One region of the Streptomyces sp. NPDC045968 genome, then DNA from elsewhere that is predicted to be linked to it. Evidence: riboswitches for the same ligand, from Rfam matches in the RefSeq annotation. Region 1 holds a riboswitch; each other region holds the start of a gene.

Region 1 (7,476 bases):
ACCGCGGCGGCGAGCGGATTCCCCATGAACGTCGGACCGTGCGCGAGTACGGGCACCTCGCCGCTGGAGATCCCCTCGGCCACCCGGGAGGTGCACAGCGTCGCCGCCATCGTGAGATAACCGCCGGTCAGAGCCTTGCCGACACACATGACGTCCGGCGAGACACCGGCATGACCGGCCGCGAACAGCTTCCCCGTGCGTCCGAAACCCGTGGCGATCTCGTCGAACACCAGCAGCACGTCGTGCGCGTCGCACGCCTCGCGCAGCACCCGCAGATACGCGGGCGAGTGGAACCTCATGCCGCCCGCGCCCTGCACCACCGGCTCCACGATCACGGCGGCCAGCTCGTGGGCATGGTCCGCGATCAGCGCTCGCAGATGCGTGACGTAGGCGTCGTCCGGCTCCGCGTCGAAGCCGTCCGGCGGTGCGTCGGCGAAGACCTGCCGGGGCAGCGCACCCGACCACAGCTCATGCATCCCGCCCTGGGGATCACACACCGACATCGGCTGCCAGGTGTCCCCGTGGTAGCCGCCGCGCCAGGTCAGCAGCCGCCGCTTGGCCGGCTGTCCGGCCGAGCGCCAGAACTGCAGGCACATCTTCACGGCCACCTCGACCGACACCGAACCGGAGTCGGCGAGGAACACGTGCCGCAACGGCTCCGGGGTGATCTCCACCAGCCGGGTCGCCAGCCGTACGGCGGGCTCATGGGTGAGCCCGCCGAACATCACATGGCTCATCCGGTCCAGCTGGCCGCGCGCCGCCTCGTTGAGCACCGGGTGGTTGTAGCCGTGCACCGCGGACCACCAGGACGACATGCCGTCCACCAACTCGCGCTGCCCGTAGGCCTCTTCGGCGAGCCGGAGCCGTACTCCGGACGCGGACTCCACGACCAGCGGTTCCTGGCGGCCCGGCATCGGGCCGTAGGGATGCCATACATGGGCCCGGTCCAGGGCACGCAACGCGGCGGGGGAGAGCGGCTCAGGCATTGGGTGCGAGATCCGTACCGGCACCGCGACGGCGGACCGCCACCAGGTCCGTGCGTGCCGCAGACACCTCGGCGGCGTCTGCGACAGCCTCGCCCGCGGCCCCCTCGTCCACGGGCTCGCCGCAAGGTGCGCAGCCCCCCTCGTGCGAGCCGCAGCCACCGCCGGCCTGCGTACGGTGCCGGGGCAGCGTCGTCGTACCCGCGCCCTCCACCTCGAAACCGGCGTCCGCGATCATGTCCAGATCGGCCTGGCCCGCCTGGCCCTCACTGGTCAGGTAGTCACCCAGGAAGATCGAGTTGACCAGGTGCAGGGCGAGCGGCTGCATCGAACGGAGATGGACCTCGCGCCCGCCCGCGAGCCGCACCTCGACATCCGGGCAGACGAACCGGACCATCGCGAGAATGCGCAGACAGCGCTGCGGGCTGAGGTTCCACTCCTTCGCGAGCGGGGTGCCCTCGAACGGGATGAGGAAGTTGACCGGCACGGAGTCCGGGTCCAGCTCGCGCAGCGAGAACACGACATCGACCAGGTCCGCGTCGCTCTCACCCATGCCGGCGATCAGCCCGGAGCAGGCGGACAGCCCGGCGGCCTGCGCCTGCTGCACGGTCTCCACCCGGTCCGCGTAGGTGTGCGTGGTGGTGATCTCGCCGTACGTCCCCTCGGACGTGTTGAGATTGTGGTTGTACGCGTCGGCGCCCGCCGAGCGCAGCCGCTCGGCCTGTCCGTCGGAGAGCAGGCCGAGACAGGCGCACACCTCGACGCCCTCGTTCTGGTCCTTGATCGCCTCGATGGTCTGCGACACCCGGTCGACATCGCGGTCCGTCGGACCGCGTCCGCTCGCCACCAGGCAGACACGCTTCGCGCCGCCCGCCACCCCGGCGGCGGCCGCCTTGGACGCCTCGTCCGGCTTCAGCCAGGTGTACTTGAGGATCTCCGCCTTCGACCCGAGCCGCTGCGAGCAGTACGAGCAGTCCTCGGGGCAGAGCCCGGACTTGAGGTTGACCAGATAGTTCAGTTTCACGCGCCGCCCGAACCACTGGCGGCGTACCCGGCCCGCGGCGGCCACCACGTCGAGCAGTTCGTCGTCGGAGGTCGCCAGCACGGCGAGCGCTTCTTCGCGGGTCGGCAGTTCGCGCCGCAACCCCTTGTCCACCAGCGTGTTCAGCAGGTCCATGGCGATGATCCTGACGTACGGCACGGTCATCGGCCAAGGAGGAACCAGACAGAAGAGGCGGCGAAGGGTGTGGGTATTGCCACACCCTGACCTGCTGCGCCCGCGGCTAGTGTCTGTGAGCTGCCTACAAAAGGGACCACCCCATGTCCTTCGCCCCGTTCGACTGGATCGACGCCGAGGCCCGTCGCCGTGCCGCCGCCGGACTCGTCCGCACGCTGCGGCCGCGACCCGCGGAAACGGAACTGCTGGACCTCGCGAGCAACGACTATCTGGGCCTCACCCGGCACCCCGAGGTCACCGCCGCGGCCGCCGACGCGGCGCTGCGATGGGGCGCGGGCGCCACCGGATCGCGACTCGTCACCGGTTCCACCGCCCTGCACGCCGCACTCGAACGCGAACTCGCCGCGTTCTGCGGATTCGAGGCGGCCCTGGTGTTCTCCTCCGGCTACGCGGCCAACCTCGCCGCCCTCACCGCGCTCTCGGGCCACGGCTCCCTGATCGTCTCCGACGCGGGCAACCACGCATCGATCGTCGACGGGTGCCGGCTCTCCCGGGCGGCGACGTCCGTCGTGCCGCACGCGGAGCCCGACGCCGTGCGCAAGGCGCTGCACGCGCACGACGGACGGGCGCTGGCCGTGACCGACTCGGTCTTCTCGGTGGACGGTGACGCCGCTCCGCTGACGGAGCTCGCCGACGCGTGCCGGGCGGAGAACGCCGCACTGCTGGTCGACGACGCACATGGGCTGGGCGTCCTCGGGGAAGGCGGGCGCGGTGCGCTCGCCGCCGTCGGACTCGCGGGCGGCGAGGGGATCGTCGCCACCCTCACCCTGTCCAAGTCCCTGGGCAGCCAGGGCGGGGCGGTCCTCGGACCGGCCCGGGTCATCGACCACCTGATCAACACCGCCCGTACGTTCATCTTCGACACCGGACTCGCCCCGGCGGCTGCCGGCGGCGCCCTGGGAGCCCTGGACCTGCTGAGGCGTGAACCGGAAAGGGCCGGCCTGGCCCGCGCGGTGGCCACGGCCCTGCACGAACGGCTGACCGCCGCCGGGCTCACGGCGGCCCGTCCCGACGCCGCGGTGGTGGCGGTCCGTGCGCCGTCCGCGGACGCCGCGGTGCGCTGGGCGGCCGACTGCCGCGCCGCCGGAATCGCGGTGGGCTGCTTCCGGCCCCCGTCGGTGCCGGACGGGATCTCCCGGCTGCGGCTGACCGCCCGGGCCGATCTGACGGCGGAGCAGATCTCGGCAGCGGTGGCCACGATCGTACGGACCGCTCCCGATGGCGCGTCGGTTCAGCCCGGCTGAAACGGGAGGCCACCCGGGCCGCCGCGGAGAAGCGCCACCGTCCCGCGGCGGAGTTCACCGCTTTGAGCGACAGATATCTGCATATCTTGGTGCAACGTCGTTACAGAGGGCAGCATCAGTGTCAATCTGGCGCGAAGCACAACCCTGGCCGATCTCGTGTCGGCCGGGCCGGGAAGGGACGGCGCCGCCATGGCAGACCATCAAGAAGCATCCGTCACTCTGCCGAGCGATCCGGTCTCGGTCTCCTCGGCGCGCAGATATGTGGCCCGGGTACTCACCGAGTGGGGCCTCCCGGACGACGCCGAGTTCGCCGACAGCATCCGCCTGATCGTCTCCGAACTGGCCACCAACGCCGTGCAGCACACGTTGGGCCAGTCGCCCACGTTCACCGTGGAACTCCGGCTCGACCGGGACGAGGAGCTGTACGTGGGGGTGACGGACAGTCACCCTCGCTGGCCCCGCCGGCTGCCCGTGGCCGTCCAGCAGGACAACGGGCGCGGCATGGTCATCATCCGCTGTCTGGCCAAGGAGTGCGGCGGGCGGCTCACGGTCAGTCCCACGGCCGAAGGGGGCAAGACGGTCTCGATCGCGCTGCCGTGGACCGTCCCGGTCCAGAGCTGACCCCGGAGGAAACGGTCCATCACTGCGCTGCGGCCGCGCGGCCGAAGCCGCTGCGCAACAGCGCCGTCAGCGTCGCCGCCGCCGCGGTCGCCCGGTCACCGCGGTGCACCACGGAAATGGTCCGGCGGAAGGCCGGAGGGTCGAGCCGGCGCACCGCCACCGGCGTCGGGGACATCGCTGCGACCATCTCCGGTACCACCGCCGCCCCGAGCCCCGCGCTGACCAGAGCGCACACCAGCGCGTAGCCGGGGGACTCGCAGACCACGGCCGGCGTCGCCCCCGCCTCGGCCAGGGCGCTCTCCACACCGCGCCGGGGCGGATGCGTCGGCGCGCTGCTGATCAGGGGGCGGCCGGCGAGCTCGGTGACCGGCAGCCGCCCCGTGCCCTCCGAGAGGACCTGCCCGACGGCGGTGATCAGGACCAGCTCCTCGACCAGCAGCGGTTCGACAACCACCCCCGCGGGGGGCGGATCGGCGACCGCCGGTTCGTACGCGTGCGTCAGCGCGAGGTCCACCTCGCCCGAGGCCACGGCGGCGACCCCGCCGGGCGGCTCCAGATCCGTGACGGTCAGCTCGACGTCCGGATGGGCACGGCGGAAGGCGCTCAGCACCGGAGGCAGCAGGTGGATGCCGGCCGTGGTGAACGTGGCGACCCTCAGCCGCCCGCCGGACAGCCCGGAGAGCCGCGCCAGCTCGTGGCGCGCCTGGTCCATCTCGTCCAGGACCCGCCGGGCCCGACCCGCCAGCAGCTCACCGGCCGCGGTGAGCCGTGCGCCGCGGTGGTGGCGCACCAACAGCTCCGCACCGGCCTCCCGCTCCAGTTTGGCCAGCTGCTGCGAGAGCGCGGGGGCCGTGTAGCCCAGCCGGGCCGCGGCCCGCGTGATCGAACCGGCCTCGGCGACCGCCACCAGCGCCGCCAGGCGTGTCGGGTCGTACATTAAGCGTTCCTTTAGGCAGACCCAGAAGATTGCAAGTACACGCTAAAGGCCCGGCCGGTCCATGGTGTACCCATGGACGCACAACTGCTGGCCTTCATCGGAGTCGCCGCGGGAATGGTGGCGCTGCCGGGCGCCGACTTCACCGTGGTCGTACGCAATGCCCTGGCCTCGCGCCGGGCCGGAGTGGCCACCGCGCTGGGCGTCGCCGGGGGGCTGCTGGTGCACACCGCGCTCGCCGTGGCGGGCCTCGCCGCTGTGCTGGTGGCGATGCCCGTGCTCTTCCGCACCGTCCAGCTGCTCGGCGGCGCGTATGTGCTCTACCTCGGACTGAGCGCGCTGTACGCGATACGGCGGCGGCCGGCTACGGCCGGGGCGGATCAGGACACGGCACCGGGGGCGAGCCCCGAAGCGCTCGGGCGCTCGCTGCGGCAGGGATTCCTGACCAACGCCCTGAACCCCAAGGCGCCCGTGCTCTTCCTCAGCCTGCTGCCCCAGTTCGTGCCCGACGGCGAACCGCCCCTGCCGAGGACGCTGCTGCTCGCGGCCGTCGTCGTACTGCTGGCGCTCATCTGGTTCCCGGCCGTGGCCCTGCTCGTGGACCGGCTCGGCCGGTGGCTGCGCCGGCCGCGTACCGCCAGGGCGATCGAGGGCGGCAGCGGCGCGGCACTCACCGCGCTGGGACTCGTGCTGGTGGGTGGGCCCCTGCTGCACTGAGGCAGCAGGGGCGCCGGTCAGCGCACCCGTCCGTACCAGACGCTCTTGGACCAGATCCGCTCCAGGCGCACGACCGACCCGGACTTCGGGGAGTGCCAGATCCGGCCGTGGCCGGCGTAGATGCCCACGTGGTAGACGCTGCGCCCGGAATGGAAGAAGACCAGATCGCCGCGTTTGCGCTGCGACGAGGAGATGTGGCGGGTCTTGTTGTACTGCTGCTGCGCCGTGCGGGGAAGCTTCTTGCCCACCCTCTTGAACGAGTACAGCGTCAGCCCCGAACAGTCGAAGCGGCGGGGGCCCGCGGCACCGTACTTGTAGGGTGCACCCTTCTTCGAGGCGGCGATGCTGAGCGCCTTCGTCGAATGGGTGGCGGCCTCGGCATCGTTCACGATGCCCGGGGCCAGCATGGTGGTGCCGATGGCGAGAGTGAGTACCGAGGCCGTACCGGCCCGGGCGAGAAGTGACGGGACATGAACCTGCGCAGACATGCGCAACCCTTCGTCAGCCGCCTGTGAAGGATGACCTGTCGGGTTCGGGCTGGCGAAGTTGCCCGGCCGCGCTTGGCGGCTTCACCCCGAGGGACGGCCGGTCTCCCGGTCGACCCGTTGTGCTCGGGTCCTCCACTCCTGCCGATCCACTCCTGTCGACCAGTCATCCGGACAGCGGCAGGACTCGGCGTCCGCCCGGACCGCCCCGCCGCGGTGGCGGGGGCTTGTCGTCCCAGGGATCTTGACTCACTCAGTGCCGGTTTTCCGAGCTGAAACGGTGTTATGTGAGGCTCATCACGACTGATCCATTCGGGTGGACAGGGAGGATTTGAGTCGGGAGACCGGCTCCCCGGCCCGCCTCGTACCAGCGGCGGAGCGCTGAATTCCGCTCACACTCCACTCGCTTTGCGCAAGTTGAGCTGTCCTTCGTGAGGGGGACGGCCTACGCCGAACGAGCGAGGAAATTCGGTACGAGGATCGGGCGTGTCGGACGGGTGCGCCCGAAGAACCGGTCGCGAAGGGGAGTCGGGGGAGCGGTCGGTCAACTGGCGCCGACGGGGGGTACGGTGACCCGCTCCGCGCGCCGCTCCCCGTCGAGCACCCGCAACGCCCGCGCCAAGGTGCCGGCGTGGATCTGCGTTTCGCCCCGCTCGTGCATGGAGGCGAGCGCGTCGCGCAGCGCTCCGGCCCGGGAGGCCAGTGCCTGCGCCGCGCGGAGCGCGCTGTAGGTGTCGCTGCCGCGCGCCGGATTGATCCGGCCCAGTTGGTCGAGCACTTCCAGGTAGCGGTCGATGAACTCCCCCTCGGCGCGGGTCAGCGCGGGGAGCGGCGGGAACTCCGGTGGCGGCATCGGCGGTTCACCTCACGGTGTGCGGCGGCTGGGACGGACTGCGGTTCTCCATGACGTGGTCCACCAGCCCGTACGCCTTGGCGGCAGCGGCGTCGAGGATGGTGTCCCGGTCGAGGTCGGCGGCGACCTGCTCCGCGGACCGGCCGGTGTGCCGGACCAGCATTCCCGTGAGCATCTCGTGCACGCGCATCAACTCCCGTGCCTCGATCTCCAGATCGGAGGGCTGGCCCCGCACGGCCTCGGGCAGGGAGGGCTGCTGAATGACTACCCGGGCGCCGGGCAGGGCATGTCGCCGGCCGGGCGCGCCGGCCGCCAGCAGAACGGCCGCGGAGGAACCGGCCTGACCGAGACAGAAGGTCTCCACCTCGCAGGTGAGGTACTGCATCGTGTCGTAGATCGCGG
Region 2 (7,476 bases), on a different contig from region 1:
CCCCTTCACAAGGTATCCGCGCCCCTCTGCTACACTCCGCCGCCCACGTGACCCAGGTCATGACACCGGAGGGGAACCACGGTGCCGTAGAGAACGTTGTTCACCGCTTGTGAGCTGGCCCTTGTGCCTTCCGAGGGGCTGAACCACGGCTCCGGTTCACCTACGCGCAACACGCGCGGAACCTGACCGAACCCTCGGTGTGAGAGCCGTCGGGCGGCCGTCACGGCCCCCGATAGGCCGAACGGCGCCCAACCGGACCGAATTCCTTGTGAAGAAGTTCACGAACTTCGTCGCGGCGGGCTCCCGAAGGGTCCCCACAAGCGCCTCCGAAGGGCTCAGAGGTGCAGGCCGGAGTGCGTTTGAGCGAGCGTCAGGGGTGGTCGCGGCTACGCCACGGAGAGCGCGATCCCGTCCAGGATGTCGTGCTCGCTGACCACGACCTCACGGGCACCGGTCCGCTCCATCACGGCGAGCAGGATCAGCGCCCCCGAGGCGATCACATCGACCCGTCCCGGGTGCATCGCGGGGATCGCGGCCCGCTCCTCGTGCGTGGAGCCGATCAGCCGCCCGGTGATCTCCTGGACCTGCTCGAAGGAGACCCGGGAGTGGTGGATCGCCCCGGGGTCGTACTCCGTCAGTTCCAGGGCGATCGCGGCCACCGTGGTGACCGTGCCGGCCAGGCCGACGAGCGTGGCCGCCCGGGCGATCGGGACGGTCTCCTCGGCGAGGTCCAGGGCGGCGTCGATGTCCGCGCGGATCGCGGCGACCCGGTCGGGCGTGGGCGGGTCCACGACGGCGCCGTCCCGCACCAGGTGACGTTCGGTCATCCGTACGCAGCCCATGTCCACGGACCGGGCCGCGCGGACCGCGTCGTCGCCGACCACGAACTCGGTGGAGCCGCCGCCGATGTCCACGACGAGATACGGCTTCGCCAGATGGTCGCTCCCGGTCAGCTCCTTGGTGGCGCCGTCGAAGGAGAGCTGTGCCTCCTGGTCGCCGGTGATGACCTCGGGCTCGACGCCCAGGATGTCCAGGACGCCCCGGACGAACTCGTCGCTGTTCTCCGCGTCGCGCGAGGCAGAGGTGGCGACGAAGCGCAGGCGCTCGGCCCCCAGCTCCTTGATCACCGCGGCGTACTCGCGGCAGGCCGCGAACGTGCGCTCCAGCGCCTCGGGGTCCAGCCGCCCGGTCCGGTCGACGCCCTGACCGAGGCGGACGATCTGCATCCGGCGGTCGAGCTCGGTGAACCGGCCCGTACCGGGGTCGGCGTCGGCGACGAGCAGACGGATGGAGTTGGTACCGCAGTCGATGGCGGCAACGCGGGTCATACGGGCTCCTGTGGTGGTCGTTACGGGGCTCCGCCCCGGGTGGCGGGGGCTGTCAGGCCCCGTCGGTGCCGCACGGCGACACGCACGGCCCCTTCGCCCACCACTCCGGCAGCATCGCGATCGCCTCGTCGCCCAGCGGGTTCACCCCGGGGCCGGCCGCCAGGGAGTGGCCGACCAGGACGTGCAGGCACTTCACCCGGTCCGGCATGCCGCCCGCGCTCGGGAAGCCCTCCAGGACCTCGATGGCGTCACGGCGGGCGATGTAGTCCTCGTGCGCCGCGCGGTACGCGGCGGCGAGCTCGGGGTCCGTCTGCAGACGCTCGGTCATCTCCTTCATGACCCCGTTGGCCTCCAGCGTGCCGATCGCGGACGCGGCACGCGGACAGGTCAGATAGAAGGTCGTCGGGAACGGCGTGCCGTCCTCCAGACGGGGCTGCGTCTCGACCACGTCCGGGTTGCCGCAGGGGCAGCGGTGCGCGATGGCGCGCAGCCCGCGCGGCGGGCGCCCGAGCTGCTGCTCGAACGCGCCGATGTCCGCGTCGGTGGGCGTGGTGGATGCGGTCTGCGGAGGGGGGGTGTCCATGCCTGCCTTGGTTCTGCTCGAAGGTGCTTCTCAGATGGTGCGGGTGGTGCGGGTGGTGCTGATGATGCGGTGGTGCGGTTGATGCGGTTGATGCGGTGATGCCGGTGGTGCGGGCCGGTCGTGTGGCGCCGGTCAGGGGCGGTCGGCCTTGTCCACGCCGTCCCAGAGGTTCGAGTGCCAGGGGCGGTCCGTCGTGCCCGGCTCCCCGCGGCGGTCCTCGGCCGCTTCCGGATCGATCACGGTGTAACCGGTCTCCCCCGGACGTACGTAATGAAGGTGCTCACGGGCCAGCCGCCGGATGTACGCGTCGTCCTTGAGCCGCGCCTTCTCGTCGCGCAGCTCCTCGGTCCGCTGTCGAGCCTCCTGCGACAGGCGCTCCTGGTCGGCGATCTCGTCGCGCTGGGAGACGTACTGCCGCATCGGGTACGCGAGCGCGACCACGAGGGAGCAGACGACCAGGGCGAGGAACGCGGCGCGGCCGGTGAGCCGCGAGCGGCGGGCCTGGCGCCGGTTCTGGGACCGGTAGACGCGGGCCGCGGTCTGCTCACCGAGCAGTCGCAGCCTGGTCGCGGTGGAGAACCGGTCGCGGTCCTTCCCGGCCATGTCTCACGCCTCCCCGTTACGCACGTCCGTCCCCGCACACGGTACGGGACCGAGTGCGGGGACGGACGGAGGCTGGTGACTTCGGCCGCGAGGGGCCGGTGATCAGCCCTTGAAGCGGGGGAACGCCGAACGGCCCGCGTACACCGCCGCGTCGTCGAGGATCTCCTCGATGCGCAGCAGCTGGTTGTACTTGGCGACACGGTCCGAGCGGGCCGGGGCGCCGGTCTTGATCTGACCACAGTTCACGGCGACGGCGAGGTCGGCGATGGTGACGTCCTCGGTCTCGCCGGAGCGGTGCGACATCATGCACTTGAAGCCGTTGCGCTGGGCCATCTCGACGGCGTCCAGGGTCTCGGTCAGCGAACCGATCTGGTTGACCTTGACGAGCAGGGCGTTCGCGGAGCCCTCCTCGATGCCACGGGCCAGGCGCTCCGGGTTGGTGACGAAGAGGTCGTCACCGACGATCTGCACCTTGGAGCCGATCTTCTCGGTGATGACCTTCCAGCCGGCCCAGTCGTCCTCGTACAGCGGGTCCTCGATGGAGACCAGCGGGTACGCGGAGACGAGCTCCTCGTAGTACTCGGTCATCTCGGCGGCCGAGCGGGACTTGCCCTCGAACTCGTACACGCCGTCCTTGTAGAACTCGGACGCGGCGACGTCGAGCGCGAGGCCGATGTCGCGGCCCGGGACGTAACCGGCTTCCTTGATGGCCTCGACGATGAGGTCCAGGGCGGCGCGGTTGGACTCCAGGTTCGGGGCGAAGCCGCCCTCGTCACCGAGACCGGTGGACAGGCCCTTGGTCTTGAGGACCTTCTTCAGCGTGTGGTAGACCTCCGCGCCCCAGCGCAGGGCCTCGGAGAAGGACTCGGCGCCGATCGGCGCGATCATGAACTCCTGGATGTCCACGTTGGAGTCGGCGTGCGAGCCGCCGTTCAGGATGTTCATCATCGGAACGGGCAGCAGGTGCGCGTTCGGGCCGCCGAGGTAGCGGAAGAGCGGCAGGTCGGAGGCCTCGGAGGCGGCGTGCGCCACGGCCAGCGAGACGCCGAGGATGGCGTTGGCGCCGAGCGAGCCCTTGTTCTCGGTGGCGTCCAGGTCGAACATCGCCTGGTCGATGAGGCGCTGCTCGGTGGCGTCGTACCCGACGAGCTCCGGGCCGATCTGCTCGATGACGGCGAGGACGGCCTTCTCCACGCCCTTGCCCATGTAGCGGTTGGGGTCTCCGTCGCGAAGCTCAATGGCCTCGAACGCACCGGTGGAGGCGCCGGACGGAACAGCAGCACGTCCCGTGCTGCCGTCGTCGAGGCCAACCTCGACCTCGACCGTGGGGTTACCCCGGGAGTCGAGGATTTCCCTGGCTACGACGACGTCGATGGACGGCACGAGGCATCTCCTTCTGGGATATGACACTGGTTGTGCAGGGTCACTGTGGCCTTGCGGCACGAGCCTATCCGGCCGGACCCCATCGGCCAGCCGGGCGCCCGTCCCCTGGGACGAAAAAGGACCCAAGGGTATGCATTCACGGGCAAAGCTCCAGAAATTTACTGGCCAGTAACTACAACACTTGAACGATCAACGGCGCCGGGACCGTGCGAGCCGGACCCGTTCGGCGGTGCGCTCGCGTTCGAAACGACCCCGACCCGGCGCGCACGGGGGAGAGCGCGCCGGGTCGGGGAGCAGAGCGGGAGGGATGCCGCCGGACACCCTCCCGAGGGGGAGGAGAGTCCCAGGTACTACTTCGTCAGGTGGAGCTGCTGGCCCGGGAAGATCAGGTCGGCGTCCTTGACGATGTCGTCGTTCAGCTCGAACAGCTTCTCCCAGCCGCCCTTGACGTGCTGCTTCGCGGCGATCTTGCTGAGGGTGTCGCCGGTCTTCACCTTGTACTCGCCGTCACCCTTCTCGACCTTCTCGCCGGTGGGGGTGGTGACGGTCTTCGGCGCCTCGGTCTTCGGGGCGGTGCGCTGCTCGCTGCGCGTGGCCGGCTGCTCGGCCTGGCGCTCCGGCTGGGCCTGCTGCTCGGCGCCGCCGCTCTGCGCGGAGCCGGTGTCGACACCCGGGTCCACACCGTCGTTGGTCAGGTTGCCGGCACCGGCGCAGGCCCAGGCGCCCGGGCCCTGCATGTCGAGAAGCTTCTCGGCCGTGGCGATCTGCTGCGACTTGGTGGCCAGGTCGGCGCGGGACGCGTACTGCGTACCGCCGGCGGCGGCCCAGCTGGACTGCGAGAACTGCAGACCGCCGTAGTAGCCGTTACCGGTGTTGATGGACCAGTTGCCACCGGACTCGCACTGGGCCACGGCGTCCCACGTGGCGACGGAGGCGGCGGAGGCGCCGGTCGCGCCCATCAGCGGGACGGCCACAGCGGCACCGGCGACACCGGCGAGCGTGGCGACACGGACGGCCTTGGACGGGCGGCGGTGCTTGGCCTTGCTGGAAAACAGCATGGAGCTTCTCCTCACCGACGCCTACGAGGTGAGCTGTCGGGTTCGGGCCAAGTGAGTTGCCCGGTCGCACGTCCTAGCGCGCGACTTCACCCCAAGCCGGTCCTCAGTCGTCCTTCGACGACCGGGCCCGGCGCTTACCTGGGTCCCCCGCTCCTGCCTACGGCGCTTTACGCGTCTGTTCCCTTCGACCGACGGCAGGATTCGGCGTGACGGTCGACGGGGCCCGCGGTGCGAGCGGTTCCGACCGTAAACATAGGCAACCCCCACTTTCAAAGAGGGACATACCGGCCATTCGGGTCTTACTTGCTCTGGGCGATCAAACGTTTCCGCAGGCCAGAGGGGGCGCAGGCGCACCACCCGGCCGTGGCACGCCAGTTGAAGCAAAGAGACCCATGTCTCACTTACGCATAAGTGGACATAGGCCTCTGAACTGCCCTCGATTTTGGGGCGTTTTCCCGAATTTGATCAGTTGAGCGCGGAGCTCTCCGCGCTGTCCGACAGCCCCAGATCGAGGCTCTGCCCGGGGAGGATGAGGTCCGGGTCGGAGCCCAGCTCGCCCTTGTTGGCCTCGTACAGCTCGGTCCAGCCGCCGGGAACCTTCTGTGCGTCAGCAATCGCCCAGAGATTGTCTCCGGGCCGGACGGTGTAGTCGCCGTCCAGGCTCGCCGCACCCCCGTCGCGCGCCTCGCCGTCACCGCGCGAGGCGTGCCGGCCGGAGTCGCGCCCGCTGCCCGGGTCGACGTCCTGGCTCGCCTCGGGCGCCGGCGCGCCTCGGTGCTTGCCGCCGCCCTGGTCCGCGTCGGCCGGGGCGTCGGACGCCTCGGGGGACGGCGTGGTGGAGGGCGGGGCCGTCGCGCCGGAGTCCTCGGACCCGGCCGACTCGCCGGTCGCGCCGTTCTTGTCGGACTCGACAGGCCCGGTCATGTCGCCGGACTTGCCCGACTCGCCCGCCTTGTCGCTCTCGCCGCTCTTGTTCGCTTCGTCCGTGGCTTCGTCCGCCGCCTCGCCCGCCGCCTCGTCCGTCGCTTCGTCCGACGGGAACAGCGGGTCCAACGGTTCGGCGGAGGGCACGCCGCCCGGGTCGACGCCCGGGAGGGACCCGTCCAGCGCGAGCCCGGAGATCACCGCGCAGCTCGGCCACGCCTGCGGACCCTTGTCCTCCAGGACCTTCTCCGCGACGGCTATCTGCTGCGAGCGGCTGGCGAGGTCGGCGCGGGGCGCGTACGCCGAGCCGCCGTACGCCGACCAGGTGTCCTGGGAGAACTGCAGGCCGCCGTAGTAGCCGTTGCCCAGGTCCGCACTCCACATGCCGCCGCTCTCGCACTCGGCGACCCGGTCCCAGGTCGAGGCGTCGGCGGCGTGCGCACCGGTCGCACCGAGCAGCGGGATGGCGATGGCCGATCCCGTCACGCCTGCGGCGACGACGATGGCGGGTGCCTGGCGAGGGCGGCGGTGTCTGCCGTTCGCGGAGCCCATGGGATTGCCTTCCGTGTGACTGACATGTGACTGCTGTGGTGAACGGTGAACCTAGCGGCACTCGAACGTGTGTCACAAGTCGATGCAGCGGAGATCACGTGAAAGTCACAGAGTTGACGGAGTGTCACCTTGCGCGGCCGGCGGGCCGGGCGCGAACTCCACCGGAAGCGTGCGCAGTCCGCGCATGATGAGGCCGCCGCGCCACCGCAAATCGTCAGGTTCCGCCGCAAGGCGCAGGTCAGGAAGGCGCCTCAGCAGGGTTGCCAGCGCGGTCTGCCCCTCCAGGCGTGCGAGCGGCGCTCCCAGGCAGTAGTGGATGCCGTGCCCGTATCCCACGTGCTGATTGTCACTCCGTGCGAGGTCCAGCGTGTCCGGATCACGGAATCGCTCCGGGTCCCGGTCGGCCGCGGCGAGGACCACGAGCACGGGGTCCCCGGGAGCGATGTCCTGCCCGCCGAGCGCGACGGGCTCCGTCGCGTACCGCCAGGTGGCGAGCTCCACCGGGCCGTCGTACCGCAGCAGTTCCTCCAGCCCCGTGGCCAGGAGGTCCGTCTCCCCCGCGGCGAGCGAACGCTGAAGCCGCTCGCGTTCCCCTGGGTTGCGCAGCAGGGCGTACGTCCCGTTGCCGATGAGGTTGACCGTGGTCTCGAATCCGGCGAAGAGAAGGATGAACGCCATCGCGGCGGCCTCGTTCTCGGTGAGGTGCTCGCCGTGGTCGCTGGCGCGGATCAGCCCCGAGATCAGGTCGTCGCCCGGATCCTCCCGTTTGCGGTGGATCAGTTCGGCGAGGTAGCCGCGCATCTTCTTCACGGACCTGGCCACCCCGCCGCGCGGGCCGCCGCCGTGCCGGATCATCATGCCCGCCCAGTCGCGGAAGTCGTCCTGGTCCTCCGGCGGGACGCCGAGCAGATCGCAGATCGCGTAGATGGGCAGGGGGAAGGCGAAGTCGTGGATGAGGTCCGCCTTGCCCTCCGCCACGAAGTTGTCGATGAGCCGGTCCGTCAGCTCCTGCACGCGTGGCGCGAACTCGGCGACCCGGCGCGGG
Region 3 (7,476 bases), on a different contig from region 1:
CCTGCGCTACGAGGTCACGCCGCCCGGCCTCCACTACGTACTCGTCCATTACGACATCCCCGCCGCCCGGGCCGAGGACTGGCGGCTCTCCGTCGGCGGCCTGGTCCGCACTCCGCTGGCGCTGGACCTGGCGGCCCTGCGGTCGTTCCCCGCCGTCACGCGCCGGGTGACGATGGAGTGCGCGGGCAACGGCCGCGCCCGGCTGACGCCGAGGCCCGTGAGCCAGCCGTGGCTGGTCGAGGCGGTTGGCACGGCCGAGTGGACCGGTGTGCCCCTGCGGCTGCTGCTCGCCGAGGCCGGTGTGGAGGCGGACGCCGTCGAGGCCGTTTTCGGGGGCTCGGACCACGGGGTGGAGCGCGGGGTCGAGCAGGACTACCGGCGGAGCCTGCCCCTCGACGTGGCCGGGGGCTCCGACCCGGAGGTGCTGGTCGCGTACGGCATGAACGGAGCGCCGCTGCCGCCGCAGCACGGCTTTCCGCTGCGGCTGGTGGTGCCCGGCTGGTACGGCATGGCGTCCGTGAAGTGGCTGCGCGAGATCACCCTCACCGCGACCCCGTTCGCCGGGTTCCAGCAGGCGGTCGCCTACCGCTACCGGCAGGAGGCCGACGAGCCGGGCGAGGCGGTCACCCGTATCGCTCCCCGGGCGCTGATGATCCCGCCGGGCTTCCCCGACTTCATGTCACGGACCCGTGTCGTACGGCCCGGAGCGGTGCTGCTGGAAGGCCGCGCGTGGTCCGGGCGGGCTCCCGTCGTACGCGTCGAGGTGAGCACGGACACCTGCCTGACGTGGAGCGATGCCGTGCTCACCACGCCGGAGGGGTACGACTCCGGTACGCACGCCTGGGCGTGGCGGGGCTGGCGTGCGCACTGGGCGGCCACCCCCGGCAGCCATGTGCTCGGCGTCCGTGCCACCGACGCCACCGGCAGTACGCAGCCGGTCGTCCAGCGCTGGAACAGGGGCGGCTTCGGCAGCAACCACGTGCAACGGGTCTCCGTCCTCTGCGTACCGGAGACCGGCTGACCGCCGTCGCCCGGGAGGCGCGGGAAGCGGTCGCGCGACGAGGGCCCGTGAGGAGCGACCGCGAGGGTGGTCATGAGTCCGTCCGGGATGCCGTAGAGTTGTGTTTACGACGCGGGGTGGAGCAGCTCGGTAGCTCGCTGGGCTCATAACCCAGAGGTCGCAGGTTCAAATCCTGTCCCCGCTACTGAAGGACCGGGCCCGGTACGCACACAGCGTGCCGGGCCCGAGTCGTTTCCTGGGTCCGGCAGGCCGTGACGGCCCGCTCGGCCCATGACGCGGCGTGATGATCCCGCCCGCGCTCGCGGACAGTGCGTGACCGGGTCGTGGGAAGCGCCTCCGCGCGCTCCCCCCTTTGGCCGATGACGAGTCGCCGCGCGGCGCGGCGCCGGTCAGCCTGGATGGGGCGCGGTACCGTCCGCAACCGTAGGCGGACCCGGGCAGGAGAAACTCAGGTGGGGAAGCGCGACACAGGACGGGGCGGAGCTGTCGGGGGAGTCCGTGCCCGTCGGTTCGTCCGCGTGCTGCCCGCCCTGATGATCGCGGGCGGTGCGCTCTTCGACCTCACCACCCCGCCCACCTTCACCCCCGTCCCCCTTTTCGTGGCGGCTCCTCTGATCGCCGCACCGTTCTTCTCGCGGGCCAGTACGGTCCGGACGGGTATCGCCGCGGTTCTCGTGATGGCGGTGCTGGACCTGTACAGCCGCACGCTCAGCCAGGTGGAGCCCGTGATCGAGCTGGTCACCGTGGTCACGGCCGGGCTGCTCGCCCTGTTCGTCAACGGTGTCGTCCGGCGGGGCAACAAGCAGCTGGCGTCGGCGCGGGTCATCGCGGAGACCGCCATGCGGGCGGTGCTGCCCACGCCGGCCGACCGGATCGGCGGGCTCCACGTCGCGGCACGGTACGAGGCGGCCCAGGCGGACGAGTTCGTCGGCGGCGACCTGTTCGCCGTCGCGGACACTCCGTACGGGGTGCGGCTGGTGGTCGGGGACGTACGGGGCAAGGGCCTCGACGCCGTCGGGGCGGTGGCGGTGGTCATCGGGGCGTTCCGGGAGGCCGCGGAGCAGGAGCGTTCGCTGGAGGGCGTGGCGCAGCGCCTGGAGCGTGCGCTGGCGCGGGAGGGGACGCGGCGCGGCGGGCTCGATGCGATGGAAGGGTTCATCACCGCCGCGCTCGCGGAGATCCCGTCGGGGGCCGGCCTCGTGAGGCTGGTCAACAGGGGGCACCCGGAGCCGATCCTGCTGCACGCCGACGGAAAACTGGACGTGCTGGTGTCGGCCTCGCCCGCGCTGCCGCTCGGGATGGATCTGGGTGTGTGGCCGGACCGGTCGGAGGAGTGGCTGCTGCCCGCGGGGACGACGCTGCTGATGTTCACGGACGGCCTCTCCGAGGCGCGGGACCCGGCCGGTGTCTTCTACGATCCGGCGGACCGGTTGCGCGGGCGGATCTTCCCCGGGCCCGAGGAGCTGCTGTCCGCGCTCATCGACGACGTACGCCTGCATACGGGCGGCCGGTCCACGGACGACATGGCACTGCTCGCGGTCGGCCGGCCGGCTGAGGGGCAGCCCGAGCGCCGGAGGACCGTGAAGATCGTGGGCCGGGGGAACCGCGAACGAACGGAATGAGCCACCGGGTGACGGGCCGTCGGCGGAGGCCGCGCGTCCGGTGCTGCGGAACGGGGCCACCGTCCGTAATCGAAGGATGCCCCTCCGCATAACATTTGACACAACGTCAGAAACGGGTTGCCCCTCGATGGGTGTTCAACTCGCCCGATTGCACCCGGTTGTATCCCGGTACGTCCAGGCCAAAGTCACGAACGATCACTCGGAACAGCTTGGAATCGCACCCGTCTGTCTATTAACGTTCGATAACGCAGCGCGGTCGTCCAAGTCGTCGCAAGAGGCGGCACCGTGCGCGAGCGCCGAATTCCGCAAGGGAACCGGGGAACCACCTACATGGGGTGAATCGGGCCACCTGTGTCTCGCGAGAGGCAGAGCGGCCCGTAGGAGACCTTCCTGCTCCGAACCCGTCAGCTAACCCGGTAGGCGAGAAGGAAGGAAAGGAGTGCGCCCACGTGGCGTCCAACAAGCCTGCCCCCGAGGCCCCGTCACCCTTTGCCACCGATACTCTCGGCGGCCCGGACAGGACCTGGGAGGAATGGAATCCCACGGAGGAGTCCATCCGGCCGGTTCGCGGCAGGCATCGCGTAGCCAAGCAGCGCGGTCTCGCTCGTAGTTCCACCGTCCTCGGGGTCGGCGTCATCGCGGCCGTCGGTGCGGGTGGCATGGCCACCGCTCAGGGCAAGCCGCCGGTCTCCATCTCTCTTCCCGATTCCATCGCGGACAATCTGCCCGACGCCAAGTCCCTTCCCGGTGTCGGCTCTTTGATGTCCGGCGACACCGACGCGAAGGACACCGCCACGGTGGCCGTGTCGTCCCCGCTCACCACCGCCGGCATCACCACCGCCGAGGCCGAGCAGGGCGCGACGGACGCCGGAGAGGCGCTGCGCACCCGGATCCTCCAGCAGGCCGAGCAGCAGCAGGCCAGCGCGGACGCCGAGGCCAGGGCCGCCCAGGAGGAGGCGGCGGCCGAGAAGGCCGCAGCCGAGGCCAAGGCCCAGCAGACCGAGGCGGAGGCCAAGGCCGCCGCCGAGAAGAAGGCGGCCGAGGAAGCCGCCGAGCGCAAGGCCGAGGCCGAGCGGCTTGCCAAGCTCGCCGCGAGCTACGCCCTGCCGGTCTCCTCGTACTCGATCACCGCGACGTACGGCCAGTCCGGCTCCATGTGGTCCTCCGGCCAGCACACCGGCCTCGACTTCGCGGCACAGGCGGGCACACCGATCAAGGCCGTGCACGGCGGGACCGTCACATCGGCCGGCTGGCACACGTCGTACGGCTACCACACCGTCATCGAGCTCGACGACGGTACCGAGGTCACGTACAGCCACCAGTCCTCGATCCACGTCAGCGCGGGCCAGCGGGTCAAGACCGGCGAGACCATCGGCCGCGTCGGCGACACCGGCAACGCGAGCGGTGCGCACCTCCACCTGGAGGTCCACACCGCCGGCGGCTCGGGCATCGACCCGATGAGCTGGCTCCGCGGCAAGGGCCTGACGATCTGAGACCCGGCAGCTGAGACACCGCGTCCCGCACCCCGGACGCACCTGAACCCCGGCAGCCCTGACGCACACCCCCCGACGTCAGGGCTGCCGGTCTGCCGTCTCCTGGTGGAATAGCGCGGTCCGGGGACGGGGTTGAACCACCCATGACTTCACTCCGTACGCTCGGTTCCTCCGGCCTTCAGGTCTTCCCCCTCGCCCTCGGCGGCAATGTCTTCGGCTGGACGGCCGACGAGGCACAGTCCTTCGCCGTGCTGGACGCCTATGCCGCGGCCGGCGGCAACTTCATCGACACCGCCGATGCCTACTCGGCCTGGGCGCCGGGCAACGAGGGCGGCGAATCGGAGACCGTCGTCGGCAAGTGGCTCGCCTCGCGGGGCAACCGCTCCGACATCGTCGTCGCCACGAAGGTCGGTGCCCACCCCTCGTACAAGGGGCTCTCCGCCGCCACCATCAAGGGAGCGGCCGAGGAATCGCTGCGCCGGCTCGGCACGGACCACATCGACCTCTATTACACGCACTTCGACGACGAGACCGTCCCCGTCGAGGAGATCATCACCGCGCTCGACCAGCTGGTGAAGGACGGCAAGGTGCGCGAGATCGCCGCGTCCAACATCAGCCCCGAGCGGCTGCGGGCCTCGCTGGACTTCTCCGAGCGCGAGGGGCTGGCCCGTTACGTCGCTCTGCAGCCGCACTACAACCTCGTCTCACGCGACACCTACGAGGGCGGGCTCCAGGACACGGCCGCCGCCGCCGGTCTCGCCGCCGTCCCGTACTTCGCCCTGGCCTCGGGCTTCCTCACCGGCAAGTACCGCGCGGGCGCCACGGTCGACAGCCCGCGGGCCGACAAGGCGGGCCAGCACCTGGAGTCGGAGCGCGGACAGAAGGTGCTCGCGGCGCTCGACACGATCGCGACGGAGCGTGGCGCCGAGATCGCCACCGTCGCCCTGGCCTGGCTGGCCGCCCGTCCCACCGTGGTGGCGCCCATCGCGTCGGCCCGTACGGTCGAGCAGGTGCCCGCGCTCGTCGCGGTCGCCGGCCTCCGGCTGACCGAGCAGGAGCAGGCGGCGCTCACGGAAGCCTCCGCCTGACACGCTCACCGAGCGGGACGGCGAGGTGAGTCGTACGGGGCCTGACGGTACGGCGGCTGGTGGTACGGGCGTTGCTGGTACGGATGTTGCTGGTCCGGAGGTTCCTGGTACGGACGTTGCTGGTACGGGAGCCCGGTGGGCGGCGCCGCCGGGTTCAGGTACGGGTTGTAGCCGCCGTACCACCGGTGCGGGGCCGGGAGCGGTGCCGACGGCCGGGGCTTGAGCCGGCCCGCCGCGTACGTGAGTGCCGGGCCGGCGATCTCCCGGCGCTCCCAGAGGTGGTGCAGCAGCTCCCGCTCCCGTACGGCGAAGTCCGCGCCCGCCGCCCCGCGCCGGGCCCTTCGCCGCAGCACGGCCAGTGACGTCGCGAACGACTCGTACTCGGCCACCGACCGGGCCGCGGCCCTGGCGCCGGCCCGGCCCGGGCCGCTGTTCCAGTGGCGGGCCACGTCACGGGCCATACCGCGGGCCCGCATCGAGGAGAGCGCCGACGGTTCGGCGGGGGAGAGCCAGCCGGCCGCCGCGTACGCGGGCAGCTCGGCGGCGAGCGTGCGCAGCTCGCGCTGGCGCGACCAGATCGCCAGCCAGGTCACGAGGGCGAACGCCGGGACCATGAACGCCCCGTACACCGCGAAGAAGCCGTACCGGCCGAAGGTCGACGAGCCGTTCCACAGGGCGTGCATCCCCATGGCGAGGGCGAGTCCCAGCAGGGGGACCACGATCCGGCGGGCCCGGTGGCGCCGCGCGCTGAGCGCGGCGATCCCGAAACCGATGCCGGTGAGCACGGTGAACAGGGGGTGCGCGAACGGCGACATCACCACGCGGACGAAGAAGGTCCCGGCCGTCACCGCACCGATGCCCGTGCTGCCCAACTGCTGGTCCTCGCCGAAGGCATTGCCCAGGTAGAGGATGTTCTCGGTGAACGCGAAACCGGTCGCGGTGAATCCGGCGACCACGATGCCGTCGACGACACCGCTGAACTCCCGTCTCCGGAAGAGGAAGATCAACAGAACCGCGGCGGCCTTCGCGCTCTCCTCGACGACCGGCGCTATCACCGTCGCACCGAGGGTGTCGGCGCTCGACGGGTCCGCGGTCGCCGTGGCTATCCAGCGCGCCGCGAAGGTGTTCGCGGTGATCGCGACCAGCGCGGCGGCGCACGCCCCCCAGGCGAAGGAGAACAACAGACTCCGCCAGGGGCCCGGCTCGACCCGGTCCAGCCAGCGGAAGGCCGCCATCAGCAGCGGCACGGGCAGCACGGCGAGCCCGAGCCCGACGAGGAAACCCTGCGTACCGGTCTGCTCGCGGACCAGGGACAGGATGAGCAGCCCGCAGAGCGCGAGTACGGAGATCACCGCACCGGCACGGAACGTCCTGCTGCGCCACACCATGCCGACGCGGCGCGGCCGGTCACGCCACTGCCCGCGCTCCGGCACGGCGCCCAGGATCTCGTCGAGCCGTTGCTCCTCGAGAACCGGGACGGCCGGCTGCGGCTGCTGGTGCTGCGCGGACCACTCGTACACCCGACGACCCTAACGAGGGGAACCGACACCTGACCACGGGGCGAGGGGCGCGTGGCCGGGAAGCATCCGGCCCGGAAAGAGCCGGCGGCACGGCGGCACGACGGCGTCCGGCGGACTCAGACGCGGGCGAAGAGCAGGTCGTGCACGACGTGTCCCTTGTCCAGGCCCTGGCCCTCGAACCGGGTCAGGGGCCGGAACGCGGGCCGTGGTGCGTATCCGCCGTCCGCCTGTGTGTTCGCGAAGCGGGGGTGCGCGGTGAGCACCTCCAGCATCTGCTCCGCGTACGGCTCCCAGTCGGTCGCGCAGTGGATCACGGCGCCCGGCTTCATCCGCTGCGCCACCAGGTCGAGGAACTCCGGCTGGATCAGCCGCCTCTTGTGGTGGCGCGCCTTGGGCCAGGGGTCGGGGAAGTACACCCGGAGGCCGTCGAGTGCCTCGGGGGCGAGCATCTCGCGCAGCAGGATGATCGCGTCACCGTTGGCCACGCGGACGTTGGTCAGACCCGCCCGGTCCGCGAGGCCGAGCAGATTGCCCTGCCCGGGGGTGTGCACGTCGACGGCCAGGATCCCGGTGCCCGGGTCGTCGGCCGCCATCTGCGCGGTGGCCTCGCCCATCCCGAAGCCGATCTCCAGGATGACCGGCAGCCCGTCGAACAGCTCGGGCAGATCGAGGACGCGCTGTCCGTCGATGTCCAGCCCCCACTTCGGCCACAGCCGCTGGAGGGCGTCCTCC
Region 4 (7,476 bases), on a different contig from region 1:
GCACCTCGGCGGCGAAGCGGCGGATGCCCCGCTCGCGGGCGACCGCGGCGATGTGTTCGAGGAGCGCGGAGGCCACCCCGCGGCCCTGGTGGGCGTCCTGGACGAGGAAGGCGACCTCGGCCTCGTCGGCGGGGGCGGTGGCGGGCCGGCCCCGTTCGTCGATGCGGTCGTAGCGCACGGTGGCGATGAACTCGCCGCCGGTCGTGACGGCGAGACCGACCCGGTCGACGTAGTCGTGATGGGTGAAGCGGTGCACGTCCTTGGCGGAGAGCCGCGGGTACGGGGCGAAGAAGCGGTAGTACTTCGACTCGTCGGAGACCTGCTCGTAGAAGCTGACCAGCCGCTCGGCGTCGTCGGTCGTGATCGGCCTGATGCGCGCGGTGCCACCGTCGCGGAGCACCACGTCCGCTTCCCAGTGGTCGGGGTACGCGTGATGCGGACTCTGCTCCGGCGTGGGCTGCATGGGCAAAGCCTACGGCTGACACACCGGTCGCGGAGGGATCGGGGCCGGGGCAGTCTGAGGGTGCTCGACCGGCCGCAGCGGCCGGGCCCGGGACCGGGCACAGCAGTGCGCACTGCATGAGAGACTGGTCTAGACAACCATTGATTCGTGAAGGGCAGAACCATGGCTGAGCGCCGCGTCAACGTCGGTTGGGCCGAGGGCCTGCACGCCCGCCCCGCTTCCATCTTCGTCCGTGCCGCCACGGCCTCCGGCGTCCCCGTGACGATCGCCAAGGCCGACGGCAACCCGGTGAACGCCGCGTCGATGCTCGCGGTGCTCGGCCTGGGCGCCACCGGTGGCGAGGAGATCGTGCTCGCGTCCGAGGCGGACAACGCCGAAGCCGCCCTGGACCGCCTGGCCAAGCTGGTCGCCGAGGGGCTCGAGGAGCTTCCGGAGACGGTCTGATTCCGGCTGGATCCGACCGGAATCAATTCTGCGACGGAGTCGCGGCATCCCTGAACGGGTGCCGCGACTTCTTCGTTTCCGGAAAGGCGCCGACGGGCTCGAATTCGGGCAGCACAAAGAAAGTCCTGCGAAATTACCTTCTTTGTATACGGCGCAATTGTTAATGACGGACGCCCGCGGTGTTTACGGCATGTTGCGAAGTGCTCACCCGGGCCGGGACCGGGCCGCGCCCCGGGCGGTCCGGGCGGCGCAGCCGGTGAGCGGCGATCGCACGCTCGGCGTGCTGGACGGCCAGCGCCCTGGCCCGGTCCGCGTCACCGCGCGCGACGGCGTCCACGATCGCCCCGTGCTCGGCCCAGGACTCCGCGGGGCGTACCGGCTGCTCGACCGCGTACATCCAGGCGATCTTGTGCCGGAGCTGGGTGAGGAGCGCGATGAGGCCGGGGCTGCCCGACGCCTGGGCGAGCGTCTCGTGGAACCAGCCGCCCAGGGAGCGCAGATCCTCGCCCTCACCCCGCCGCACCCGCTCCTGACCCAGCCTGACCAGGCCACGCAGCACCTTGAGGTGGGCCTCCGTACGCCGCTGCGCGGCCCGCGCGGCGCCGAGCGGTTCCAGCAGCATCCGGACCTCCAGGAGATCGGCGGCCTCCTGCTCGGTGGGCTCGGCCACGCACGCGCCCGCATGCCTGCGCGTGACGACGAACCCCTCGGACTCCAGCGTGCGCAGGGCCTCGCGCACCGGGACGCGCGAGACCCCGTAACGACGCGCGAGCAACTCCTCGGTGAGGCGGCTGCCGCGATCGAAGACACCGGAGACGATGTCGTCACGGATTGCCGTGCATACCGAATGCGCGGGAATGCGCATGTCCGAACCTCCGCCTTAATCCCCGCGAAACGCGGCCGATCGACGCCTGTTCTGCGACTCTATTGCAATGAGCGCGAATTTCCGATGGCAGAGCGGAATCAAGGGATATCTTCTGGCCACGGAAGGCTTCGGCGGACGGACTCCGGGCGATATGCCGAAGGCCCCGGCGGGGAGCCGGGGCCTTCGGGAAGCGCTGGTGCGGCGCGTGGGTCAGACGTTCAGCCCGTGCGCGCGCAGGTACGCGACGGGGTCCATGTCGGAGCCGTACTCGGGGGTGGTCCGGGCCTCGAAGTGGAGGTGCGGTCCGGTGGAGTTGCCGGTCGAGCCGGAGATACCTATCTGCTGCCCGGAGGTGACGCTCTGGCCGACGGAGACGCCGATCGAGGAGAGGTGTCCGTACTGGGTGTACGTGCCGTCCGTCATCCGGAGCACGATGTTGTTGCCGTAGGCCCCGCCCCAGCCCGCCTCGACGACCGTACCGGCGCCGACGGCGACGACGGAGGAGCCGGACGCGGCGTGGAAGTCGACACCGGAGTGGCTGCCGGAGGACCAGAGGGAGCCGCTGGACTTGTAACCGGTGGTCACGTAGGAACCGGCCACCGGAAGGTGGAACGAGGTCAGCCGCTTGCGCTCGGCCGCGCGGGCGGCACGCGCCTCGGCCTCGCGGGCCTCCTCGGCACGCGCCTGCGCCTTGCGCTTGGCCTCGGCCTTCGCCTTCGCTTCCGCCTTGGCGGCGGCAGCAGCCCTGGCCTTCGCCTTGGCTGCGGCCTCGGCCTGCTGCTCCTGGGCCTTCGCCTGGGCGGCTATCTGGTCGGCGAGGGTGCCGTCGATGGCGACGGCCTGGATCAGGCCGGTGTCGCTGATGACGCGGGCCTCGTCCGCGGCGAGGGCCGGCGAGGCCATCCCGCCGATGACGCCTGTGGTGGCCAGAGCCGCGATGCCGGCGACCTGGGCGCTCTTGCGCGTCAGACGGCTCGGGGCACGGTGCTTCCCGGTGGCACGGGTGAACGCCATGGAGGGGCTGATCCTTTCCTTCCTTCTCGCCTACCGGGTTAGCTGACGGGTTCGGAGCAGGAAGGTCTCCTACGGGCCCCTGCACCGCCGAGGAGGCGCAGACGTCCGATTCACCCCAGGGACTTCGTGGGTCCCCGGCTCCCCAGGCTCGCGCCTGACGGGGACTCGGCGATGGCTGCCCGGCGCCACGGATGCGGCATACATGACGGACAGCCGAGCCGACGCTAAACGGGGCCACTTTCAATCACCAAACGGACAGGCGGTTTTGTAGTACATCCCACAGGGCAGACAGGAAACCTCCCCACCAAAGCGGACAAAAGGAAGGGACCCCGACGGGCAGTTGCCCATCGAGGTCCCCTTTGTTCACTTTTGCGAGTACGGCAGTGAGCCGGCCGGCCGTCAGCCGCTGACGACCGACACCTCGCCGATTCCCAGGGCGCGGACGGGGTCCGCGATCTGGGAGGCGTCGCCGACGAGCACCGTGACCAGCCGGTCCACCGGGAACGCGTTGACCACGGCGGCCGTCGCCTCGACCGTCCCCGTCTCGGCCAGGCGCGCGTACAGCTGAGCCTGGTAGTCGTCCGGGAGGTGCTGCTCGACCTGGTCGGCGAGGGTGCCCGCCACGGACGCCGCCGTCTCGAACTTCAGCGGGGCGACACCCACGAGGTTCTGCACGGCCGTCTCGCGCTCGGCGTCGGTCAGCCCCTCGGCAGCCAGCGTCCGCAGGACCTTCCAGAGGTCGTCCAGCGCCGGTCCCGTGGACTCCGTGTCCACCGAGCCGCTGATGGCGAGCATCGCCGCTCCGGTGCGCCCGGACGAGGAACCGGGTGCCGTCGAGCGCAGCACCTGCCCGAAGGCGCGGACGCCGTAGGTGTAGCCCTTCTCCTCGCGCAGGACCCGGTCCAGCCGCGAGGTGAGGGTGCCGCCCAGGCAGTACGTGCCGAGGACCTGGGCCGGCCAGACGCTGTCGTGCCGGTCGGCGCCGATGCGGCCGATCAGCAGCTGCGTCTGGACCGCGCCCGGGCGGTCCACGATCACCACGCGGCCCCGGTCGTCCGCCGTGATCGGCGGGACGGGGCGGGGCTCGGCGGTGTTGCCCGACCAGTCACCGACCGTGTCGGCGAGCAGCGCGTCCACGTCGACCCCGGTGAGGTCGCCGACGACGACCGCGGTGGCGGTGGACGGACGGATGTGCGCGTCGTAGAAGGCGCGCACGGCAGCGGCGTCGATCCGCTTCACCGTCTCCTCGGTGCCCTGGCGCGGACGCGACATCCGCGCGGTGGCGGGGAAGAGCTCCTTGGAGAGCTGCTTGGCCGCCCGGCGGGCGGGGTTGGCCTGCTCGTGCGGGATCTCGTCGAGGCGGTTGCCCACCAGACGCTCGATCTCGCTCTCGGAGAAGGCGGGTGCCCGCAGCGCTTCGGCGACCAGCCCGAGCGCCTTGGCCAGCCGGGAGACCGGGACCTCCAGGGAGACCCGGACGCCGGGGTGGTCGGCGTGCGCGTCGAGAGTCGCGCCGCACCGCTCGAGCTCGGCAGCGAACTCCTCGGCGGAGTGCTTGTCCGTGCCCTCGGACAGGGCGCGCGCCATGATCGTGGCCACGCCGTCGAGGCCCTCGGGCTCAGCGTCCAGCGGCGCGTCCAGGAAGATCTCCACCGCGACCACCTGCTGGCCGGGGCGGTGACAGCGCAGCACGGTGAGGCCGTTGGGCAGGGCGCCCCGCTCGGGGGCGGGGAAGGCCCAGGGCCTGGCCACGCCCGCGGTCGGCTGCGGGTGGTACTGCATCGCTACTCCAGTCACAGCGGCGTCGCTCACTGCTCGGCCCCCTCGTGCGTGTCGGTGCCGGCTTCGGCGGTGTCGTCGGCATCGGCGTCGGCGTCGGCCGGCGCTTCGACCGGCTCGTAGACCAGGACCGCGCGGTTGTCGGGGCGCAGGCAGGCCTTGGCGGCCGCCTGGACCTCCTCCGCGGTGACGTCGAGCACCCGCTGCACGGCCGTCAGGGCCAGCTGCGGGTCGCCGAACAGCACGGCGTACCGGCACAGTTCGTCGGCGCGGCCCTCGACCGTACCGAGACGGTCCAGCCACTCGCGCTCCAACTGCGCCTGGGCCCGCTCCATTTCCTCGGGCGTGGGGCCCTCGGCGGCGAACCTGGCCAGTTCCTCGTCGACCGCGGCCTCGATCTGCGGCACCTCGACACCGCCGGACGTCTTGACGTCCAGCCAGCCGAGCGAGGGTGCTCCGGACAGCCTCAGCAGCCCGAACCCGGCGGCCACCGCCGTACGGTCGCGGCGGACCAGCCGGTTGTGCAGCCGGGAGGACTCGCCGCCGCCGAGCACGGTCAGCGCCAGATCCGCCGCGTCGCACTCCCGGGTGCCGTCGTGGGGCAGCCGGTAGGCGGCCATCAGCGCACGCGCCGGGACCTCCGCGTGGACCACTTCGCGCAGCTGCTCACCGATGATGCCGGGCAGCGTGCCGTCACGCGGCGGCTGCTTGCCGTCGTGGGCCGGGATGGAACCGAAGTACTTCTCGACCCAGGCGAGCGTCTCCTCGGGGTCGATGTCGCCGACCACCGAGAGCACCGCGTTGTTGGGCGCGTAGTACGTACGGAAGAACGTACGCGCGTCCTCCAGGGTCGCGGCGTCCAGGTCGGCCATCGAGCCGATCGGGGTGTGGTGGTACGGGTGGCCCTCCGGGTAGGCGAGGGCCGTCAGCTTCTCGAAGGCCGTGCCGTACGGAACGTTGTCGTACCGCTGGCGACGCTCGTTCTTCACGACGTCGCGCTGGTTCTCCATGGACTCCTCGTCGAGCGCGGCGAGGAGCGAGCCCATGCGGTCGGCCTCCAGCCAGAGCGCCAGCTCCAGCTGGTGCGTGGGCATGACCTCGAAGTAGTTGGTCCTCTCGAAACTGGTCGTGCCGTTCAGCGAACCACCGGCTCCCTGCACGAGCTCGAAGTGCCCGTTCCCCTTGACCTGGCCCGAGCCCTGGAACATCAGGTGCTCGAAGAGGTGAGCCAGGCCGGTGCGCCCCTTGACCTCGTGGCGCGAACCGACGTCGTACCAGAGGCAGACCGCGGCGACCGGGGTCAGATGGTCCTCCGAGAGCACCACACGCAGGCCGTTGGCCAGGCGGTGCTCGGTCGCTGTTCTGCCGCCGGAGCCGGCCTGAGCTGTGGCCGTGTGACCCATGGGCATGTACGTCCCTTCGATCGCGATACAGGTTTTCCTGCCAGACCTGCCACTCTAAGCAAGCGCACCGACACCTGGCGAAGTTCCCGATCCGTTGATGTTGTCGTAGATGCTGCCGTAAACGGTGCCTCACGCGGGGCCCGCAGGACCGCTTCGGACGGGTCGAGGTCGGCGTTGTCAGTGCGGCGGTCCACAATGGTCCGCGTCAGAACCTGAGGTTGCCCGAACAGAATCCGTGAAGGAGTCGCAGCAGCGATGGCCCGCCGCAGCACGAAGACCCCGCCGCCGGACGACTTCGAGGAGAGAATCCTCGATATCGACGTCGTCGACGAAATGCAGGGCTCCTTCCTCGAGTACGCCTACTCGGTGATCTACTCCAGGGCCCTGCCCGACGCCCGCGACGGCATGAAGCCGGTGCACCGCCGCATCGTGTCCCAGATGAACGAGATGGGGCTCCGCCCCGACCGCGGCTATGTGAAGTGCGCCCGCGTCGTCGGCGAAGTCATGGGCAAGCTGCACCCGCACGGCGACGCGTCGATCTACGACGCGCTGGTGCGCATGGCGCAGCCGTTCTCGATGCGCCTCCCGCTCGTCGACGGACACGGCAACTTCGGCTCGCTCGGTAACGACGACCCGCCCGCCGCCATGCGGTACACCGAGTGCCGTATGGCCGACGCCACCTCGTTGATGACGGAGTCGATCGACGAGGACACCGTCGACTACCAGTCGAACTACGACGGCCAGGAGCGGGAGCCGGTCGTCCTCCCCGCCGCGTACCCGAACCTCCTGGTCAACGGCACGACCGGGATCGCGGTCGGCATGGCGACCAACATGCCGCCGCACAATCTGGGCGAGGTCATCGCCGCCGCCCGCCACCTCATCAGGCACCCGGGCGCGGACCTGGAGACCCTGATGCGGTTCGTCCCGGGTCCGGACCTGCCGACCGGGGGCCGGATCGTCGGCCTCGGCGGGATCAAGGACGCGTACGCGGCAGGCCGTGGCACGTTCAAGATCCGCGCCACGGTCGCCGTGGAGGACGTCACCGCCCGCCGCAAGGGCCTCGTCGTCACCGAACTTCCCTTCACCGTCGGCCCGGAGAAGGTGATCGCCAAGATCAAGGACCTGGTCTCGGCGAAGAAGCTCCAGGGCATCGCGGACGTCAAGGACCTCACCGACCGGTCGCACGGCCTGCGTCTGGTCATCGAGGTCAAGAACGGCTTCGTACCGGAGGCGGTGCTGGAGCAGCTCTACAAGCTCACGCCGATGGAGGAGTCCTTCGGCATCAACAACGTGGCGCTGGTCGACGGCCAGCCGCTCACCCTGGGGCTCAAGGAGCTCCTGGAGGTCTACCTCGACCACCGCTTCGAGGTGGTGCGCAGGCGCAGCGAGTTCCGCCGGAGCAAGCGCCGCGACCGGCTGCATCTGGTCGAGGGCCTGCTCGTCGCCCTGGTCGACATCGACGAGGTCATCCGTCTCATCCGGGACAGCGACAACTCGGCGCAGGCGAA

Evidence for each region. A riboswitch is a leader RNA that binds a small molecule or an ion and turns the genes downstream of it on or off. The one in region 1 is predicted to bind cyclic di-AMP.
Region 2: it holds a riboswitch for cyclic di-AMP, as region 1 does, so the genes downstream of both, AC07FA_RS26155 (transglycosylase family protein) here and AC07FA_RS30050 (C40 family peptidase) in region 1, are expected to answer to the same signal.
Region 3: it holds a riboswitch for cyclic di-AMP, as region 1 does, so the genes downstream of both, AC07FA_RS12840 (M23 family metallopeptidase) here and AC07FA_RS30050 (C40 family peptidase) in region 1, are expected to answer to the same signal.
Region 4: it holds a riboswitch for cyclic di-AMP, as region 1 does, so the genes downstream of both, AC07FA_RS19960 (M23 family metallopeptidase) here and AC07FA_RS30050 (C40 family peptidase) in region 1, are expected to answer to the same signal.

Annotation. Positions count from the first base shown of each region.
Region 1 covers NZ_JBWKLF010000012.1:95,951-103,426, reverse strand. Annotated here, with positions in the region: gene AC07FA_RS30080 (adenosylmethionine--8-amino-7-oxononanoate transaminase) at 1-986, opposite strand, end outside; gene bioB (biotin synthase BioB) at 979-2,160, opposite strand; gene AC07FA_RS30070 (8-amino-7-oxononanoate synthase) at 2,304-3,464, shown strand; gene AC07FA_RS30065 (ATP-binding protein) at 3,654-4,085, shown strand; gene AC07FA_RS30060 (LysR family transcriptional regulator) at 4,105-5,022, opposite strand; gene AC07FA_RS30055 (LysE family translocator) at 5,095-5,736, shown strand; gene AC07FA_RS30050 (C40 family peptidase) at 5,754-6,224, opposite strand; cyclic di-AMP (ydaO/yuaA leader) riboswitch at 6,228-6,392, opposite strand; gene AC07FA_RS30045 (hypothetical protein) at 6,766-7,074, opposite strand; gene AC07FA_RS30040 (ATP-dependent Clp protease proteolytic subunit) at 7,082-7,476, opposite strand, start outside.
Region 2 covers NZ_JBWKLF010000009.1:301,864-309,339, reverse strand. Annotated here, with positions in the region: gene AC07FA_RS26175 (Ppx/GppA phosphatase family protein) at 387-1,328, opposite strand; gene AC07FA_RS26170 (DUF501 domain-containing protein) at 1,381-1,911, opposite strand; gene AC07FA_RS26165 (FtsB family cell division protein) at 2,044-2,514, opposite strand; gene eno (phosphopyruvate hydratase) at 2,617-3,897, opposite strand; gene AC07FA_RS26155 (transglycosylase family protein) at 4,248-4,955, opposite strand; cyclic di-AMP (ydaO/yuaA leader) riboswitch at 4,959-5,130, opposite strand; gene AC07FA_RS26150 (transglycosylase family protein) at 5,421-6,431, opposite strand; gene AC07FA_RS26145 (cytochrome P450 family protein) at 6,537-7,476, opposite strand, start outside.
Region 3 covers NZ_JBWKLF010000003.1:694,241-701,716, forward strand. Annotated here, with positions in the region: gene AC07FA_RS12825 (sulfite oxidase) at 1-1,021, shown strand, start outside; tRNA gene AC07FA_RS12830 (tRNA-Met) at 1,132-1,205, shown strand; gene AC07FA_RS12835 (PP2C family protein-serine/threonine phosphatase) at 1,474-2,643, shown strand; cyclic di-AMP (ydaO/yuaA leader) riboswitch at 2,928-3,081, shown strand; gene AC07FA_RS12840 (M23 family metallopeptidase) at 3,093-4,136, shown strand; gene AC07FA_RS12845 (aldo/keto reductase) at 4,280-5,224, shown strand; gene AC07FA_RS12850 (PrsW family intramembrane metalloprotease) at 5,230-6,744, opposite strand; gene trmB (tRNA (guanosine(46)-N7)-methyltransferase TrmB) at 6,861-7,476, opposite strand, start outside.
Region 4 covers NZ_JBWKLF010000006.1:364,730-372,205, forward strand. Annotated here, with positions in the region: gene AC07FA_RS19945 (bifunctional acetate--CoA ligase family protein/GNAT family N-acetyltransferase) at 1-463, opposite strand, end outside; gene AC07FA_RS19950 (HPr family phosphocarrier protein) at 626-907, shown strand; gene AC07FA_RS19955 (GntR family transcriptional regulator) at 1,068-1,772, opposite strand; gene AC07FA_RS19960 (M23 family metallopeptidase) at 1,983-2,786, opposite strand; cyclic di-AMP (ydaO/yuaA leader) riboswitch at 2,800-2,967, opposite strand; gene AC07FA_RS19965 (M16 family metallopeptidase) at 3,186-4,568, opposite strand; gene AC07FA_RS19970 (M16 family metallopeptidase) at 4,595-5,974, opposite strand; gene AC07FA_RS19975 (DNA gyrase/topoisomerase IV subunit A) at 6,224-7,476, shown strand, end outside.